Methylosinus trichosporium OB3b: one gene and its partner. The protein of the gene in region 2 binds, or shares a complex with, the protein of the main gene of each other region. Links are inferred from orthologs where the notes say so. Each region holds a gene or a part of one and is shown on either strand. Other genes may lie near its edges.

Region 1 (8,683 bases), 570 kb from region 2 along the record:
GTTGGCCGCGCTCGGCCGTTCGCTCATCGGGCCAGTCTGGACGATGCTGGAACGGTGACGAAAAATCGGGCGGCGATCGAACCCGCGTGGGACAGTGTCCAATGCGGAGCATACAGGCGAAGACGAGGCAGGATCTCGAGCCTCGCCCTCGGGGGCGGACATTCCTCGCACTGGTCTGCGAGGCCATCTCGTAAGCTCGGCGTCGTTATTTGCGACGACATATGAGAACCGGCGCCTGAAGAAAGGTCCACGCCACCGTCCGGCTCGCCACGTGGATGCACCGCTGTCTTCGCCTCATGGCACTATCTCCGCCCGCGCCACCAGGGCGTTCCACGCCGCAAGCGAGTCCATGTAGTCGCGCCAATACACGATCTTTTTGTTCTCGAACCGGATAATCGAGCAAAATCGATTCTCGTAGTTCACCTGCGTAGCGATGATCGTGCCGCGGACTTCGTATTCGATGACGATTCCTCCGCCGTCATCGGTCTTGTGGACGATCAACTCGCCGGCAGACTGAAGCGCAATATTGTCGACATAGCCACGGAAGGCGGCCATCAGATCGCGGCGCCCTTTGAGGCTGCGCGGCCAGCCTGGAAGCTCATAGAGCACCTCGTAGACGATGTCGTCGGAGACGACGTCGAAAAAATGCTCGCCATCAACGAGGTCTCCGACAGCCCTGCGAATGAGATCAAAATATGGGGCTGCGGCCTCGTAGGCTGCATATGGCGGGTCGATCACCTGATTCTCCTTGCCTTCGCAAATTTTTCGGATCGAGATCTGCAAATAGACCAGAACCAGGGATTGAAGAAGAAGGCGCTCTCAACGAACGTGCTACAAGGCGAAAATATCCTCCTCCGAGGCGAACTCCCCGCGTTCGGACTGCGCGAGCGCCTCGTCCAACGCCTCGATCGTCTCCGCATCCAGCGGGGCGCAAGGCGTTTGAGGCTCGATCGCCTCCAGCAGCAGCGCGGCGACCCGGTCCTGTTCGGCCTCCGGCAGCGCCCGTGAGCGCGCGATCGCCAGTTCAAGTAGCTTGCTCATGCGTCGATCACCCCTTGCAACCGGGAAGAATAGGCGCTTTTTTTCGGAACGCCAGCGGCGCGCGTCCGGCTCGTCCCGGCATCGGCGGAGGGGGTTCCATGCTCACGATCTACGGACGGCGCAATTCTTTCAATGTGCAGAAGGTCCTCTGGCTGGTCGGCGAGCTCGGCCTCGACCACGCCCATGTGCCGCTCGGCGGCGCCTTCGGCGGACTCGACGACCCGCAGTTTCGCGTCCGCAACCCGCATGGCCGCATTCCAGTGATCGAGGACGAGGGCGCCACCGTGTGGGAATCCCACGCGATCCTGCGCTATCTCGCGGCGCGCTATGGCGGCGAGCGCTTCTGGCCCGCCGATCCGGTGGCGCGTTCTTTTCCCGACCGCTGGATGGATTGGGCGCAGACCACGCTGCAGCCGGCCTTCGTCGACGGCGTGTTCGTCGCTTATTATCGCACGCCGGAGGAGAAGCGCGACTGGCCGACGATCCGCGCCGCCATCGCCCGCTGCGCGATCCATTATACTTTTCTCGATCAATGGCTCGCCAATCGCCCTTTCATCGCCGGAGACGATGTGACGCTCGCCGATATTCCCGCGGGAACGACGCTCTACCGTTATTTCGAGCTGGACATAGAGCGCCCGTCGCTCCCCAATGTCGAAGCTTGGTATGCGCGGCTGCAGGAGCGGCCCGCCTATCGCCAGCATGTGATGGTCCCCTTCGCCGAGTTGAAAGGGTGAGCCGATGAGCGCGGCCGCAAAACCGAAGATGACGGCCGAGGAATTCGTCGTCTGGGCCGAAGCGCAGCCGGGACGCTATGAGCTGGTCGACGGCGAAGTTCTCGCCCAGGCCTCCGAGCGCCTCGCCCATGCGAAGACGAAGGGCGCTGTTTATGTAGCCTTGCTGGACGCCGTGCGGCGCGCCGGCGCGCCGTGGCATGTGCTGCCGGACGGCATGGCCGTGCGCGTCGACGCATCGACGGTGTTCGAGCCCGACGCGCAGCTCTATTGCGGGCCGGAACTCGCGCCGGACACGCTGCTCGTTCGTGAGCCGTTGATCGTCGTGGAAGTGCTCTCGCCGTCGACCGGACGCAATGACGCGCTCGGCAAGCTCGAGGGCTATTTCCTCATTCCAAGCATCGCCCATTATCTCATCATCGACCCCGATACGCCGCGCGTGATTCATCAGCGGCGTGGGGAGGGGCGCGATATTCTGACGCGCGTCTATCATGACGGCGACATTGCGCTCGATCCGCCTGGCCTCTCGCTTCCGCTATCGGCGATCTACGCGCGCTGAAAAAAGCGCCGCGCAGCCGACTGTCTCGATCGACACGTCGCGAAAGCGCGCCTCGAGCGCGCTGCGCAGCCCGTCGAGATCGTCGCGCGCATTCGAGAACACGCCCTTGGCGTTGTAGAACGCCATCAGCCGACGCGCCGCCGCCGATCGCGCAACGCCGCCCTGCAACAGGGTGGACCCGAAGAGGACCGCGCCGTCGCGCATCAGCGGCCGCAGATGATCGAAGAGAATCGCCTTCTCCGCGATCGGCCCGGGCAGGCAGTGCAGCAGATAATTGACGCCGATCGAATCGAAGGGCTCGGCGTCGAAGGCGATCGGCTCCAGCACATTGCGCCGATAGGTCTTCGGCGCATAACGCGCAACGCGATTGGCCGCAAAGCGCAGCGCATTGTCATTGAGATCCATCAGCGCGACGCGCGGTGAAGCGGCGGGGAAGCGGCAGCGGTCGAGAAAATAGCCCGTGCCGACGCCGACATCGAGATGATTTCCCGTCACATGCGCATCGTAATGAGCGAGGAGGCGCGGCGTCGGACATTTCCAGACGAAGCGATTGGAAAGGCCGAGCACGACGAGATCATAGAGCTGCAGCACGCGGGGCGTGTAGATGGCCTGTCCGGCCTCGATGTCTTCGGGACTGGCGATCATCTCTTCAAAGCCTTATTCGCTGTCCATCGGTATCGATCAGGAAGGAACGTCATGCCTATCCTACGCTATTCCGCGGCCTCGCCCTATGCCCGCAAGGCGCGAATCGTGGCCGAGCTCTGCGGCCTCGGCCCGAGCCTGACGCTCGAAGGCGCCGACACGAGCAATCCAGAGGATTCGCTGCGCGCGCAAAACCCGCTCGGCAAGGTGCCGACGCTGATCCTCGAAACGGGTGAGACGATCTATGACAGCCGCGTCATCTGCGACTATTTCGATCTTCTCGTCGGCGGCGGCAAGGTCGTCCCTCTTGATCCCGCCGCGCGCATCGCCGCACTGACGCTGCAATCGCTCGGCGACGGAATCAATGACGCGGCGCTGCTCATCCGTTACGAGGTCACGCGCCCGGAGAATTTGCGCGACCCCAAATGGATCGCCTTGCAGCAGGGCAAGATCGACCGCGCTCTCGCCGAGCTGAACGCGCGCTCGCCGGCCTTTCCGGTCACGGTGGGTCATGTCGCGCTCGCCTGCGCGCTCGGCTATCTCGATTATCGCTTCGGCGGCGAATGGCGCGCGGCGCATCCCGCGCTCGTCGCCTGGCTCGACGAATTTTCGCGCGCGGTTCCGGCCTTCGAGGCGACGCGCGTCGCCTGAAAGACTCGGCCCCACCGCTCTGGATTGCTTCGCTTCGCTCCTCGCAATGACGGCCGTCATTGCGAGGAGCGAAGCGAAGCAATCCAGAGCGGCGGGGCGCGTCCTCGCCGACGCGCGCCTCACATCCGCGCCGGCAGCTTGTCCTCCTCGGCGAGATTGGAGAAGCGCGTCAGCTCGGCCTCGAAGGCGAGCGTCACCGTGCCGGTCGGGCCGTGGCGTTGCTTGCCGAGAATCGCCTCGGCGCGGCCGTGCACGCGCTCCATCTCGTTCTGCCAGGTGATGTGCTCCTCCGTGCCTTCGCGCGGCTCGCGATTGCGTAGATAATATTCCTCGCGATAGACGAATATGACCACATCGGCGTCCTGCTCGATCGAGCCCGATTCGCGAAGATCGGAGAGCTGCGGCCGCTTGTCGTCGCGCGATTCGACCTGACGCGAGAGCTGCGACAATGCGACGATCGGCACGGCCAGCTCCTTGGCCAGCGCCTTCAATCCGGTGGTGATCTCGGTCAGCTCCTGCACGCGATTGTCGCCGCGCGACTTGGAGCCCGACAGCAATTGCAGATAGTCGACGACGAGCAGATCGAGCCCGCGCTGGCGCTTCAAGCGCCGCGCCCGCGCGGTGAGCTGCGCGATGGAGATGCCGCCGGTCTGGTCGATGAAGAAGGGAATGCTCTGCATCTCGCGCGCCGCGTCGGTGATGCGGCGGAAGTCATCCTCATTGATGTCGCCGCGGCGGATCTTGTACGAGGCCACGCCGGATTGCTCGGCGATGACGCGCGTCGCCAATTGCTCGGCCGACATTTCGAGCGAGAAGAAGCCGACGATCCCGCCATTCACCGTCTTCAGCGAGCCGTCCGGCTGCTGCTCGGACTGATAGGCCTTGGCGATGTTGAAGGCGATATTGGTGGCGAGTGCGGTCTTGCCCATGCCGGGGCGGCCGGCGACAATGATGAGATCCGAGCGCTGCAGGCCGCCCATCTTCTCGTCGAGATCGGTGAGCCCCGTCGCCGTGCCGGACAGATGTCCGTCGCGCTGATAGGCGCTGCTCGCCATGTCGATGGCGGTGACGAGCGCGTCGGAGAAGCGCTGGAAGCCGCCGTCGTAGCGGCCGGTCTCGGCCACCGAATAGAGGCGGCGCTCGGCCTCTTCGATCTGCTGGCGCGGGGTCGAATCGATGGGCGCGTCATAGGCTGCGTTGACGACATCCTCGCCGATGACGATCAATTCGCGCCGCACCGCGAGATCGTGAATGGTGCGGCCGTAATCCTCCGCATTGATGATCGTCGTCGCCTCGCGCGCGAGGCGGGCGAGATAGGCCTGCATCGTCAGCCCGCCGGGCAGCTCGATGTCGCCGAGATGCGTCTTCAGCGTCACCACCGTCGCGACGCGGCCGGCGCGGATGATCTGCGAGCACACCTCGAAGATGCGCCGGTGCAGCTCCTCGGAGAAATGCGCGGCCTGCAGAAAATCCGACACGCGGTCGAAGGCGTCGTTGTTGACCAATATGGCGCCGAGCAGCGCCTGCTCGGCCTCGATGTTGTGGGGCGGCGTGCGATAGCTCGGGGCGTCGAGCGGCGCGACCTGCAATGTCCGCAGGCCCGGCAATTGTTCGATTGCTGGCATGGTCTCTCGCGTCTGGCGCTGAAATGTCTTCGACGCCGTGAGGACTAAACGCGACGAGCGCTCGAAAGGACGGAGCGGACTTTGCCCGAATGGGAGCGCGGCGCCAATGACAAACATCACGCCGCCGCGGCGCTGCGACGGGCTTGTGAGTCATTTCCACACGCTTAGTGAAAATGAATCGACGATTCGCGGAATTGCGGTTGAGTGTGGCAGTTCTGCAACGGCGCCGCCGAAGCAAACGGCCGAAGGCGTTTTCGCCTCCGGCCGTCGCTGATTCGGTTGGTCCGAAGCGAGACTTTTAGAGCTCCACGTCGCCGGCCTCGGCGAGCGCCGCGCCGACCTCGAGACCGAGATCGTCGAGCGTCGTCTCCTCGCGCGCCGCGGCGGCCTCGCCGCGCGCCTGGCGCTCGGCCTCTTCCGTCGAGCGGGCGACATTGACGATGATCTTCACCTCGATCTCGGGATGCAGATGCGCCGACACGGTGTGCAGGCCGAGCGCCTTGATCGGATGCTGCAGGTCGATCTGGTCGCGGCTGAGCGAGAAGCCGCCGGCGGTCGCCGCCTCGGCGATGTCGCGCGTCGCCACCGAGCCGTAGAGATGGCCGCTCTCGCCCGCCTGGCGGATGATCACGAAGCTCTGCCCCTCGAGCTTCTCGGCGACCCCTTCGGCCTCCTTGCGGGCGGTGAGATTGCGCGCCTCGATCTGGGCGCGCTGCGTCTCGAAATGTTTCTTGTTCGATTCCGTGGCGCGCATCGCCTTGCCGCGCGCAAGCAGGAAGTTGCGGGCATAGCCGTCGCGCACGCGCACAGTCTCGCCCATCTGGCCGAGCTTGGCCACGCGCTCCAGAAGAATCACCTCGACCATCGTCTTCTCCTCATGTCTCTCGTTGATGTTGCGCCCGTCGCTTCGTCAGCCGCGCCGTTCCTGCGCGGCCGCCCGCTTGCGGGCGCGGAAGGAGAAGGCGGCGTCGGCGACGCCGACGGCGGTGAACAGCAGGATCGGCCAGCCGAACAGGCCGATCGTGAAATAGGCGACGAGCAGCGCGACCGTGCCGATCTTGGCGGTGCGCAGCAGCATATGCGCGACGGCGAGCCCTTGCAGCGCCAGCGCGAGGCCGAGCGTCTCCGCGACGATGAGGGCGATCTCGCCGGGGAGATCGCCGACCGCGGCGAGGGTCGCCGCGACGACGAACACGGCGGCGACAGGGCGCGGCAGCGTGAATTCGGCGGCGATGTCCGGCCAGCTCGCCGACAACAGGCCCGACGCCTTGACCAGCTTCCCGGCGCACCAGAGATTGAGCGAATAGATCAATAGCGCATAGCCGGCGATCGTCGCCGGAAAGGCGAAAGCCGCGACGCCGGAGAGGCGCGCAGCGTCGAAGCGGTCGCCGAGGTCCTGGCCGCGGAACATATCCTCGATGATCAGAAACGCTTTGGCGCGCAGCGGGTTGATCGCTTCCTCGAAGCTGCCGAAATAGATCGACGCGGCGATGACGGCGACGCTGAACGCTACCGCCAGCGCGACGCTCGCGCCGAGCACGGCGATGGCGGCGCGATTGCCGGCGACGAGCTCGCGGCCGCGGAATGGAGCGCCGAGCGCGATATAGCAGGCGAGAATGGCGGGGATCGCCAATATGCCGGCATAGACGAGGCCGAACGCCGGATTGGGCCAGATCGACAGCAGCCCGGCCGCGATCAGGGCCGCGGTGGCGCCTTGGCGCAGCCCGAAGCCGAGCGCGACGATCATCAGCGGCAGCGGCGCGAGATGCGCGAGCAGCAGCCCGGCGAGCGTGCCCTTGGTGAGCACGGCGAAGACCGCAGCCGCCGCCAAGCCGCCGCCGAGCGGGGCGAACATGTTCGGCAGCGAAATATCGCCCTTGTCCGGGGCCGGCGGTTTCTTGCGTTCGGGCAGAAGTTGGGGCATGTCCGATTTTACACAGCTGCGAGGGCGCGCGCGATTATCTCGCGTCCAGCCTCCCGGACGCCGCGAAGCCCGCCTTTTAAGGCCGCAGCGCCCCGGGAGCAAGGGTTTCGGTCGATTTGGGCGCGTTTCGGCGTATTTTCGCCCCGTGGCCCCGCCGGCGGCGCTCGATTCGGCTGCCGAGAGCGAAGGTCGAGAGAGATGGACGCGAAGGCGAAGCCGGTCCGTATTTTCCAGGCAGGGGACGAGAATGAGCGTCGCATTCGACACTTGAAATTCGTGGAGAAGCTCGAGGCCGGCGGCTTCACGCATGCTCGAGCCAAAGCGGCCGCCGAAGCGTTCGCCGAGGCGACCAGCCAGGAGCTGGTCACGAAGAGCGATTTGAAGGAAGCGCTCGCCGAGCTCAAAGTCGATATGGTTCGCTGGCTCATCGTAACCCAGATCGCGCTCGCCGGCGTCCTTCTCGCCGCCTTCAAATTCGTGCGGTGAGCGTTGTTTCACGGCGATTCGACGGTTCTCGCGAGCGATCCGTCAGGCTCGCCCACCTCTAGCGGCGCCGCAGCGCCGCGCCCGGCCGTCGCCCGAGCGCGCGCCAGCTGCCGGCGAGGCCGAGCGCGATGGCGAAGACGAGCGCGCCGAGCATCGTCGCGGCGACCGGCCCGGGCCGGAACACGAAATCCATCCGCATCAGCGTCGTCAGGATGAAAGCCGCGGCGCCGCTGCCGGCCGCCACGGCGACCGCGCCTGCCGCGGCGCCGAGCAGCGCGAATTCGATTCCATAGGCGCTGATCAGAAAGCCGCGCGTCGCGCCGAGCGTCGAGAGAATCACCGCGTCGCGCAGCCGCGTCTGCTGCGAGGCGGCGACGGCGCTGCCGAGCGCCAGCGCGGCTGTGAGAATCGCAATGGCCGCCGCGCCGCGCGCCGCCGTGGTCAGCCGATCCGCGATCTCCCCGACGGCGTCGAGCGCATCCTTCACCCGCAGCGCGGCGATCATCGGAAAGCGCTTCGCGACCTCCCGCGTCAGCCGCGCGTCGCGGCCATCGTCGCGCCCGTCGAAGGCGGCCGTGACCATTTGCGAATAGGGCGCGTCGGCGAAGGCGGCGGGCGAGAACACCATCATGAAATTAATGCCGAAGCTGCGCCAGTCGACGCGCCGCAGATTGGCGACGCGCGCGGTGAGCTCGCGGCCGAGCGCATTCACCGTGATCTCGTCGCCGACCGCGAGGCCGAGCCCTTCGGCGACCCGCGCCTCGAGCGAGACCAGGGGCGATTCGGGCCGGTCCTCCTCCGCGCGCCACCAGGAGCCCGCGGCCAGGGTCGAGCCTGCAGGCAGGGTTGAGGAGAAAGTGACGCCGCGATCGCCGTCGAGGGCCCAGGAGATATCGTCCGGCGGCTTCAACGTCTCGACGCGCGCGCCCTTCACGGCGACGATGCGCCCGCGCAGCATGGGCGCCTGCTCGATCCGCGCGTCCGGCGAGAATGAAGTGAGAAAGGCGGAAAATTCCGCCGCCTG
Region 2 (8,855 bases):
CGACCTCGCCGCCGGTCTCGGCCTCCTCCTCCTCCTGCTGCTCCTCGCCTTCGGCGTCGTCGGGATCGTCGCCCTCGGAGACGGTGATGCCCATCTCCTGCAGCATCGCATAGACGTCCTCGATCTGGTCGGAGGAGACTTCCTCCGACGGCAGCACCGCATTGAGCTCGGTATAGGTGACGAAGCCACGCTTCTTGGCGAGCTTGATCATCCGCTTGACGGCGGCGTCGTTGAGGTCGAGCAGAGGACCGTCGGCGGTTTCCACCGCGACCGCGCCCTCGGTTTCGACTTTCTCGTCGTCTTTTTTCGCCATTCCTCGCTCCAAAGCCCGCGATGCGGTTGCCCGCGGCCGCGCCTGAGGTTCCGCCGTCCTTGGCTCGTTCTTTACGAAAACCACAGGAGCAAGCACAAGACAAGCCGCGGACGGCCCTGCCGCCGCGGCGATTCGCCGGTCGCCCCACACTCGGAGCGTCGGCTTGACACTCCGTTAACCGCACGCCCCGCTTTCGCTCGGAGCCCATTGTCCCCGGCGAATCAAAGCGAGCGAGACGTCCGACCGGACAGAGAACCGAACCCGTCGAGCATGGCTTCGGTTCCCTCGATGGCGTTCAATTGCGCTTGAATATCGCTCAGGCGGGCGAAATCATGGTCGCTCGGCGCGTCCGCCAGCCTCTGCTCGATTTTTCTGAGTTCTTTATGTAGCGCCCGCACCCGATGTTGCAAGACCAGAGCTTGACGTAGGCTTTCGGCGGCGTCGGTCGTCGCCGCCCCGCGGCGCACGTTCCACAGCGAGGCATGCGCTCCCATCCCGGCGAGCCGCGCGCAAAACGCCTCGAGCCCGGCTGCGGCGATCTCGCGCGCGACGCTCTCCTCGTCCGGCGCGCCGTCGTCGGCGGCGCGGAACAGCGCCGCCAGCAGCTCGCGCGCCTCCGCCGAGGCGAAATCGAGCGCCGCGATCTCCTCCAGCCGCTCCAGCAGCAATTGCGGGTGGTTGAGCAGGATCAGCAGGATCAGCGCCTCGCGCGGGGCGATGGCCGCGCCCTCGCCGCGGAAGAGGGGCGAGCGGGCGAGCGAGGCGCCGATGGTCACCGGCCCGCGCAGCGAGGGCTGCTCATTGCCGCCGAACCGCCGCATCGGCCCGCGACCGCCCCCGCCCCCGCCGCTGCGCTGCTCACGCCGCGGCGGATAGTTCCGCGAGCGGCCGAACAGCGTCGCGCAGCGGTCGATGAGCTCCTGCGAATAGTGCCGGCGCAGCGCCTCGTCGGCGATGTTGCGGGCGAGCTCGGCGAATCGGCGCTCCAGCGCGGCGCGCCGTTCTGGCGTGTCGAGGCGCGCCCCTTCCGTCTCGCGCGCCCATAGCAGATCGACGAGCGGGCGCGCCGCGCCGATCGCCTCGGCGATGGCGGCCGGCCCGCCGGCGCGGAACAATTCGTCCGGGTCCTGCCCGTCGGGCAGCAGCGCGAAGCGGAAGCTGCGGCCGGGGCCGAGCAGCGGCAGGGCGGTGTCGATCGCCCGATCGGCGGCCTTGCGGCCGGCCTTGTCGCCGTCGAAGCACAGGATCGGCTCCTCGGCCATGGTCCACAGCAGGTTGCACTGCTCGGCCGTCAGCGCCGTGCCGAGCGGCGCGACCGTCTGCGCGAACCCGGCCGCGGTCATGGCGATCACATCGACATAGCCTTCGACCGCGATGACCGTGCCCGCCTCATGCGCCGCCTTGCGGGCGTTGTGGTGGTTGTAGAGCGTCGCGCCCTTGTGGAAGAGCGGCGTCTCCGGCGAGTTCATATATTTGGCCTGCGCGTCCTTCTGCATCGCGCGGCCGCCGAAGGCGATGACGCGCCCGGCGCGGTCCAGGATCGGAAACATGATCCGATCACGGAAGCGATCGTAGGGGACGACGATGTCCTCGCCATGGACCAGCAGACCCGCCTCGATCATCGCCTCGACGCTCGCGCCCTTGCCGGCAAGATGATCGCGCAGCCCATGGCGCTCGTTCGGCGCGAAGCCGAGGCGAAAGCGCGCCCGATCCGTCTCGCCGATCGACCGGCCCGCGAGATAGGCGCGGGCGGCGCCGCCGGCCGGGCCGCGCAGCTGCGCCTCGAAATAGAGCGCCGCCCATTCGAGCACGTCGCCGAGCGAGGCGCGCTTCGCCTCGGCCTCGCGCGCCTCTGTGGTCTCGACCGGCATGGGCAGTCCGGCCATGCCGGCGAGCTTCTCGACCGCCTCGGGGAAGGTGAGCCCCTCGGTCTCCATCAGAAAGGTGAAGCCGTCGCCGTTCTTGCCGGAGGAGAAGTCATGATAGAATCCCTTCTGGTCGTTGACATAGAAGGAGGGAGTCTTCTCGGCGTTGAACGGTGACAGCCCGCGCCATTCGCGGCCCTGCTTCTTCAGCTTGACCTTCTGAGAGACAACGGCGGAGACCGGCACGCGCGCTCTGATCTCGTCGAGGAAGGAAGGGGGGTATCGCATGGCGGCCAGAGTCGGAGTCGAAGCCTTGTAGCACCTCGCCGGTCGCCCGTGCGATGCAAAGGCTCCTCGTCACCGCTACCCACAGCCGGGAGCGGCGCAAAAAAAAGGGCCGCCGGAAGCCAGCGGCCCAAGTCAAGGGAGGAAACGCCCAAGGAGGGCTACGGAGCGAGACACCAATCTCGCTGCGTCGCACTGTTGTAATGCTGCGGCGCACAAGTGTCAAGCGTAAAAAAATCGAACATGGCCGAGCTCGCGTCGACGCCGATGATTTCACGGCCATTCCGCCAGCGGCCGCCGTCGCTCTGTCGGCGGCCCGCGGCGCTGGCCGCCGCCTCTCCCCGCCAGGGGCGGGGAGAGGCGGCGGCGGGCGCCGTCGTCTTTCCTGAAGGCGCCGCCGTCTTTCCTAATTCTGCCGCTTGCCGCCGCTGTCGGCCAGCGCGTTAGGGAAATATTCTCCCGTCGTCGCGAACAAATGACAGACGCCCTCGTCGAGGCGGAAGGTGAAGGCGACGCAGACCGCATCGTCCCGGCAGAGGGCCTCGCAGGCCTGCGGGCCTTCGCTCGCGTCGATGCGATAGCCCTCGCCCGGAAACGCCCTGGACGGATAGCGCTCCATCGCGATCGGCCCTGCCGGCGCGCGCGGGAGCGGCGAATCGTCGCGCAGCCCGCTCGTCGCGCGCGGATTGAGGGTGAAGGCGATGGCGTCAGCCTTCAGCCGGCACGCGTGGTTCCATTTGTCGAAGACATAGGCGCGGCAGTCCGCACGGCGGCGGCAGGCGGCGAGGCAGCCGGGCTGATCGACATTGCGTAGCGCCGCGATCTGCGCGCCGGCGATGTCGCGATTGTCGAAGGCGAGGCGAAAAGCCGCAGTCCGCTCCGGCTCGGGCGCGGCCGCCGGCGCAGGCGACGGGGCGGGCGGGGTCGGCGCTTCGGCCGGCGCCTCCGCGCGCGCCTCCTCGGCGGCGGGCGGGGTCGGCGTTTCCGCGGCCTGCTGGGTCGGCGCGTCCGCCGTCCGGCGCGAATCGGCGAGGCGCGGCGCGAAGGCCGCCGCCGCGAGCATCGCGCCGAGCGCCGCCGCCAGCAGGACGGCGACGACGCCGGGCGTTCGTCCGCGCCGCGGCGCGGGGGGAGGGACCGCCGCCTCGGCCTCGCGCAGCCGGCGCTCCAGCTCCTCGGCCCGCGCCGTTTCGGCGCCGAGCCGGTCGCGCAGGGCCTCCGCCTCGGCCTCGGCGGCGCGGCGCTTCGCCCGCTCGGCGGCGGCGTCGGAGGAGCGCGGCGCGCGCTCGAGCCAAATCTCGAACAAAGTGGAGAGGTTCGGCTTGGGCGACGCCTCGCCACGTCGCTCGCGCGCGAGCCAGGCGTCGAAATCGCGGGAGAAGCCCGCGAGCGCATTTTCGATCTTGGCCTGCTCGCCGGCGACGCGCTGCTCGAGATGGCGCCGCGCGTCGCCGAGCAGAGCGGCGCATTCCTCGCGATATCGCGCCTCGAGCTCGTTCCAGTCGCGCTCATCCGCCTCCTGCATCGGCCGCCGCGCCGATCCATCCAGTGCAACCATCATCTCTCCCTCGGGCCGCGCCCATGGGGCCCGACCTCGGTTCGGCTTCGGCTTCCTCGATTGTCCGGGATCGCCACGCGAGCCCGGCGGGAAAAGCGACGCGTGCGCGCAATCGGATCGGCGCAGGCGCGCCGCATGGAAATGACAGGCAGGAACGGCAAGCGAATCGAAATGGGCGCGCGCATCTTACGACGCGCGCCGCCCTCATAGCGAGCCTCGGAGTTCCGCAGGCGCCGGCCTCAGTCGCGCAGCGCCGCGCGTCCGCAGCGCACCGCCTCGATGAGACGCAGCGCGACATTGGGGCCGTCGAGCCGTCCGCAGCCCTCGGCGAGCTCGGCGGCGGCCTTCGGCGTCAAAATCTCGCGATAGGATTCGATGCGCCTCACCTTGTCGCGCATCGCCGCCTCGACGAAGCCCAGCGCATAGGCGCGCGCCGGAATGGCGCCCTCGACCACGGTGGCGTGATCGTCGGTGACGAGATGGCTCGCCCGCAGCGAGCCGCCGATCTCGAAGCGCCCGGCGCCCTGGCTGTTGAACACCGGGCCATGGGCGCGCACATCGCCGAGCACGACGACCTCGGCGCCGCCGAGCGTGATCGTCGTCGCCTCGAGATCGCCGCGCGCCAGAATGAAGGCGGCGGCTCCGTTGAAGGAATTATCCTCGAGATTGCCGTCGATGGTCAGATCGCCGTCGACGACGAGCCCCGCGATCTTGTCGCGCCACATCCATTCATAGAGCTCGAGCCGTCCCGGATGGAGAAGATCGCCGGGACAATGAGCGACGCGGAAGGATGAGAGATCGATCGAGCCGAGGCCGATCCATCTGTCGAAGCGCAGCCTGTCCCGCGCTTCGTCGAAACCAATGAACTCGCATTCCTTCGTCGTGACCATCTTCGCCTCCCAGAGCGTTGCCGCAATCTGAAGCGAGAGGGCGGAACGGTCTGTGCGCCAGCGCACAGACGGGGAGGGACGGCGGGCGGTAGCCAGATCATCTCGAGTTTTTGAAAAACAGTCCCGTCATTGCGAGCGAAGCGAAGCAATCTAGAGCCGTGGGGCGGCTTCTGGATTGTTTCGTCGCTACGCTCCTCGCAATGACGGCGCGACTTCAGCGATTTCCAGCGACGCGGTGGAGCCAAGAGGCGGACGGCCCGCCGCTCGCCCTCAGCGCTTCGTCATCGGCAGATAATCGCGTTGCACCTGGCCGGTGTAGAGCTGGCGCGGGCGGCCGATCTTGGAGCCCGGGTCCTCGATCATCTCTTTCCATTGTGCGATCCAGCCGACCGTGCGCGCGACAGCGAACAGCACGGTGAACATGGTGGTCGGCAAGCCCATCGCCTTCAGCGTGATGCCGGAATAGAAGTCGATGTTGGGATAGAGCTTCTTCTCGATGAAATAATCGTCGTGCAGTGCGATGCGCTCGAGCTCGATGGCGACGTCGAGCAGGTCGTCCTTGACGCCGAGCTCGGCCAGCACCTCGCGCGTCGTCCGCTGCATGATCTTCGCACGCGGGTCGTAGTTCTTGTAGACTCTGTGGCCGAAGCCCATCAGCCGGAACGGATCGTTCTTGTCCTTGGCCTTGGCGATATAGATCGGAATGCGATCCGGCGTGCCGATCTCGGCGAGCATCTTCAGCACCGCCTCATTGGCGCCGCCATGCGCCGGTCCCCACAGCGAGGCGATGCCGGCGGCGACGCAAGCGAAGGGATTGGCGCCGGACGAGCCGGCGAGGCGCACGGTGGAGGTCGAGGCGTTCTGCTCGTGGTCGGCGTGCAGCATGAAGAAGCGGTCGAGCGCCCGCGACATCACCGGATTGACCTTATATTCCTCGCACGGCACCGCAAAGCACATGCGCAGGAAGTTCGACGTATAGTCGAGATCGTTCTTCGGATAGACGAAGGGCTGGCCGACCGAATATTTATAGGCCATCGCGGCGAGCGTCGGCAGCTTGGCGATCATGCGCGTCGAGGCGACCATGCGCTCGACCGGATCGGCGATATTGGTCGAGTCGTGATAGAAGGCCGAGAGCGCGCCGACCGAGGCCACCATCACCGCCATCGGATGCGCGTCGCGGCGGAAGCCCTGGAAGAAGCGCGCCATCTGCTCATGCACCATGGTGTGGCGCGTGATGCGATAGTCGAAATCGGCCTTCTCGGCGACCGTCGGCAGCTCGCCATAGAGCAGCAGATAGCAGGTCTCGAGAAAGTCGCCATGCTCGGCGAGCTGGTCGATCGGATAGCCGCGATAGAGCAGGATGCCGGCGTCGCCGTCGATATAAGTGATCTTGGATTCGCAGCTCGCCGTCGAGGTGAACCCCGGATCATAGGTAAACATTCCGGTGTCGTTGTAGAGCTTGCGAATGTCCGCCACAGCGGGGCCGATCGTTCCCTCTATGATCGGCAGGCTCACGGTCTTGTCGCCGGCATGAAAGGAAGCGTCTTTGGTCGTCATGGCCCCACCTTTGGTTGCGCGCGCCGCGCTCTAGACGAGCTTACGATCTGTGATCGCAGCATAATTTGCGCCAGACGCGGCTAAGGCCGTGCGGGCGCCCGCTGCTTGGGCGAGCTCGCGGGGGAGCGGAGGCGCAGGGCGGCCGACCTCGGCGAGCGAGCCATCGAATTGCTGTCGACTCATGTCATTCGGACAGCGCGCCCGGGGCCGGGGTTTCGCCCCGTCGGCTCGAGCGCGGGTTGCGACGCTCGCGTCGCAACCTCAGGGTTGTGCGTTGCACAAACTATAGCATTCCCCGCCTATCCTTCAAGCGACATGCGCGCTCGCGGCGGGGGAATCGGGAGACCGCGGATGCGCCTGATCGGCGAGGCGGGCGAGGCTCTCCTCGCGTCCGAGGATCGCCAGCACGTCGAAAATGCCGGGCGAGGTGGCGCGGCCGGTGAGCGCGGCGCGCAGCGGCTGCGCCAGATCGCCGAGCTTGACGCCGAGCGAAGCGGCGGTTTCGCGCACCACGGCCTCGGTCGTCGCCGCGCCCCACTCCTCGAGCGCGGCGAGGCGCGGAGTCAGCGCCGCCAGCCCCTCGCGCGCCTGCGGCGAGAGCAGCGCCGCTGCTTTGGGCTCCAGCGGCAGCGGCCGCTCGGCGAACAGGAATCCGGCGCCGTCGACGAGCTCGTTGAGCGTCTTGGCGCGCGCCTTCAGCCCGGACATGGCCGCGGCGAGCTGCGTCTTCCGCCGCTCGTCGAGCTTGTCCGCGATCGCCTGTCCGCCTTCCAGATAGGGCAGGGAGGCGAGCAGCGTCGCCAGCAATTCGGCATCGTCCGCATCGCGCAGATAATGCCCGTTCATATTCTCGAGCTTCACGAAGTCGAAGCGCGCCGGCGAGCGATGAATGCTCTCGAGATCGAAGGCCTCGATCATCTCCGCCGTCGAGAAGAACTCGCGGTCGCCCTGGCTCCAGCCGAGACGCAGCAGATAATTGCGCAGCGCCGCCGGCAGATAGCCCATGCCGCGATAGGCGTCGACGCCGAGGGCGCCATGGCGCTTGGAGAGCTTGGCGCCGTCCGGCCCGTGGATCAACGGAATATGCGCGAGCGCCGGCGCCGTCCAGCCCAGCGCCTCGTAGATGTGCTTCTGCCGCGCGGCGTTGGTGAGATGATCGTCGCCGCGAATGATCTGCGTCACGCCCATGTCGTGATCATCCACCACGACCGCGAGCATATAGGTCGGCGCGCCGTCCGAGCGCAGCAGCACGAAATCGTCGATATCCTTGTTGGGGAAGGTGACGCGGCCCTGCACCGCGTCCTCGATCACCGTCTCGCCCTCCTGCGGCGTCTTCAGCCGGATGACCGGCGCGACGCCGGCGGGCGCCTCTTCGGGCGAGCGGTCGCGCCAGCGCCCGTCATACCGCGGCGGGCGCCCCTCGCGCCGCGCCGTCTCGCGCATCTCCTCCAGCTCCTGCGCGCTGGCGTAGCAGCGATAGGCCTTGCCCATCGCCAGCAGCTGCTCGGCGATCTCGCGATGGCGCGGCGCGCGCGAGAATTGATAGGTGACGTCGCCGTCCCAATCGAGCCCGAGCCAGCGCATGCCGTCGAGAATGGCGTCGATCGCGCCTTGCGTGGAGCGCTCGCGATCGGTGTCCTCTATGCGCAGCAGAAAGCGCCCGCCATGGCGCTTGGCGTAGAGCCAATTGAACAGAGCGGTGCGCGCCCCGCCGATATGGAGGAAGCCCGTGGGCGAGGGGGCGAAGCGCGTGACGACTTGGGGCGCGGTTTGGGGCATGAGCGCGGCGGAGGTCCTTAGAAACCGGAGAGCGGCCCCGTCTAGCACGCTGCGGGCTGAGGGGGAACCGAGGCGCGTCCGCTCGCACCTTCGGCCGATGGCTGGGGTAGAGGTCTCGAAGCGGGCGCGGGGCTCGGGTCGAACCGCCGCGCGGCCTCGCCTCGCGCATGGGCGGCTCGCACCGGCTCACGCGGACGAACCCACGCCCGCGCGATGCCAGGATCGAGAAGCGCAGCGACGCCCGCCGAGCGGCGGAACGGCGCGAACAATTTCATCTCAGCGCAAAGGGAGCTGATAGACCACGCCGGCGTTCGCGCCGCCGCCCTGATAAGTCGTGCCGTAGAGCAGGCCGCCGTAACCGAGGGTGAGACCTGCTTGCGGCGAAGACCCATCCGTTCCGCCGCTGAAATTATGCAGAACGGTTTGGGTCCAGGCGTCGTTGGGGCGATTCGGCGGCGTCAGCTTGAACGCGACGCCCTGCCCGAAGCTTCCGCCTTGCGTCGTCGCTCCGTATAGCGAGCCGTTGAAAGCGAAGGTTACGCCTCCAAAGGGTCCATAACCACTGGCGGCGGTGGTCAATGCGTAGAGCACGGTCAGATCCCAGAGCC

Evidence for each region.
Region 1: the proteins of dnaG (region 2) and CQW49_RS02025 are in contact, whole or in part, in a crystal structure (PDB 2R6A), measured with the Geobacillus stearothermophilus proteins. The link is inferred for Methylosinus trichosporium OB3b from one-to-one orthologs. Residues at the interface, in WP_049624496.1 of Geobacillus stearothermophilus: Lys456, Leu457, Leu458, Pro459, Ala460, Asn463, Ala464, Leu467, Leu535, Leu536, Ile537, Ala538, Gln544, Glu545, Asp548, Tyr549, His552; in WP_033016901.1 of Geobacillus stearothermophilus: Ser13, Glu15, Ala16, Gln18, Glu91, Leu92, Asp94, Ala95, Val96, Pro97, Thr98, Ala99, Ala100, Asn101, Tyr104, Tyr105, Ile108.

What each region holds. Positions count from the first base shown.
Region 1 is NZ_CP023737.1:417,262-425,944, reverse strand. The notes cover bases 2,997-5,818. They hold CQW49_RS02025 (replicative DNA helicase), read right to left. Parts: upstream 5,250-5,818; coding sequence 3,744-5,249; downstream 2,997-3,743. Other genes in these bases: rplI (50S ribosomal protein L9), read right to left, coding at 5,548-5,818; CQW49_RS02030 (glutathione S-transferase family protein), read left to right, coding at 3,028-3,624. Also shown: CQW49_RS02055 (nuclear transport factor 2 family protein), read right to left, coding at 295-738; CQW49_RS02050 (hypothetical protein), read right to left, coding at 832-1,041; CQW49_RS02045 (glutathione S-transferase family protein), read left to right, coding at 1,140-1,775; CQW49_RS02040 (Uma2 family endonuclease), read left to right, coding at 1,780-2,331; CQW49_RS02035 (class I SAM-dependent methyltransferase), read right to left, coding at 2,308-2,976; more of rplI, read right to left, coding at 5,819-6,114; CQW49_RS02015 (DUF2232 domain-containing protein), read right to left, coding at 6,160-7,173; CQW49_RS02010 (hypothetical protein), read left to right, coding at 7,372-7,659; CQW49_RS02005 (ABC transporter permease), read right to left, coding at 7,718-8,683. UniProt on the Escherichia coli protein: The main replicative DNA helicase, it participates in initiation and elongation during chromosome replication. Travels ahead of the DNA replisome, separating dsDNA into templates for DNA synthesis.
Region 2 is NZ_CP023737.1:983,760-992,614, reverse strand. Bases 1-2,994 are described here. They hold dnaG (DNA primase), read right to left. Parts: upstream 2,467-2,994; coding sequence 535-2,466; downstream 1-534. Other genes in these bases: CQW49_RS04770 (PAN domain-containing protein), read right to left, coding at 2,870-2,994; rpoD (RNA polymerase sigma factor RpoD), read right to left, coding at 1-313. In the rest of the region: more of CQW49_RS04770, read right to left, coding at 2,995-4,024; CQW49_RS04765 (hypothetical protein), read right to left, coding at 4,261-4,911; gltA (citrate synthase), read right to left, coding at 5,182-6,468; gltX (glutamate--tRNA ligase), read right to left, coding at 6,775-8,247; CQW49_RS24360 (choice-of-anchor tandem repeat GloVer-containing protein), read right to left, coding at 8,524-8,855. UniProt on the Escherichia coli protein: RNA polymerase that catalyzes the synthesis of short RNA molecules used as primers for DNA polymerase during DNA replication.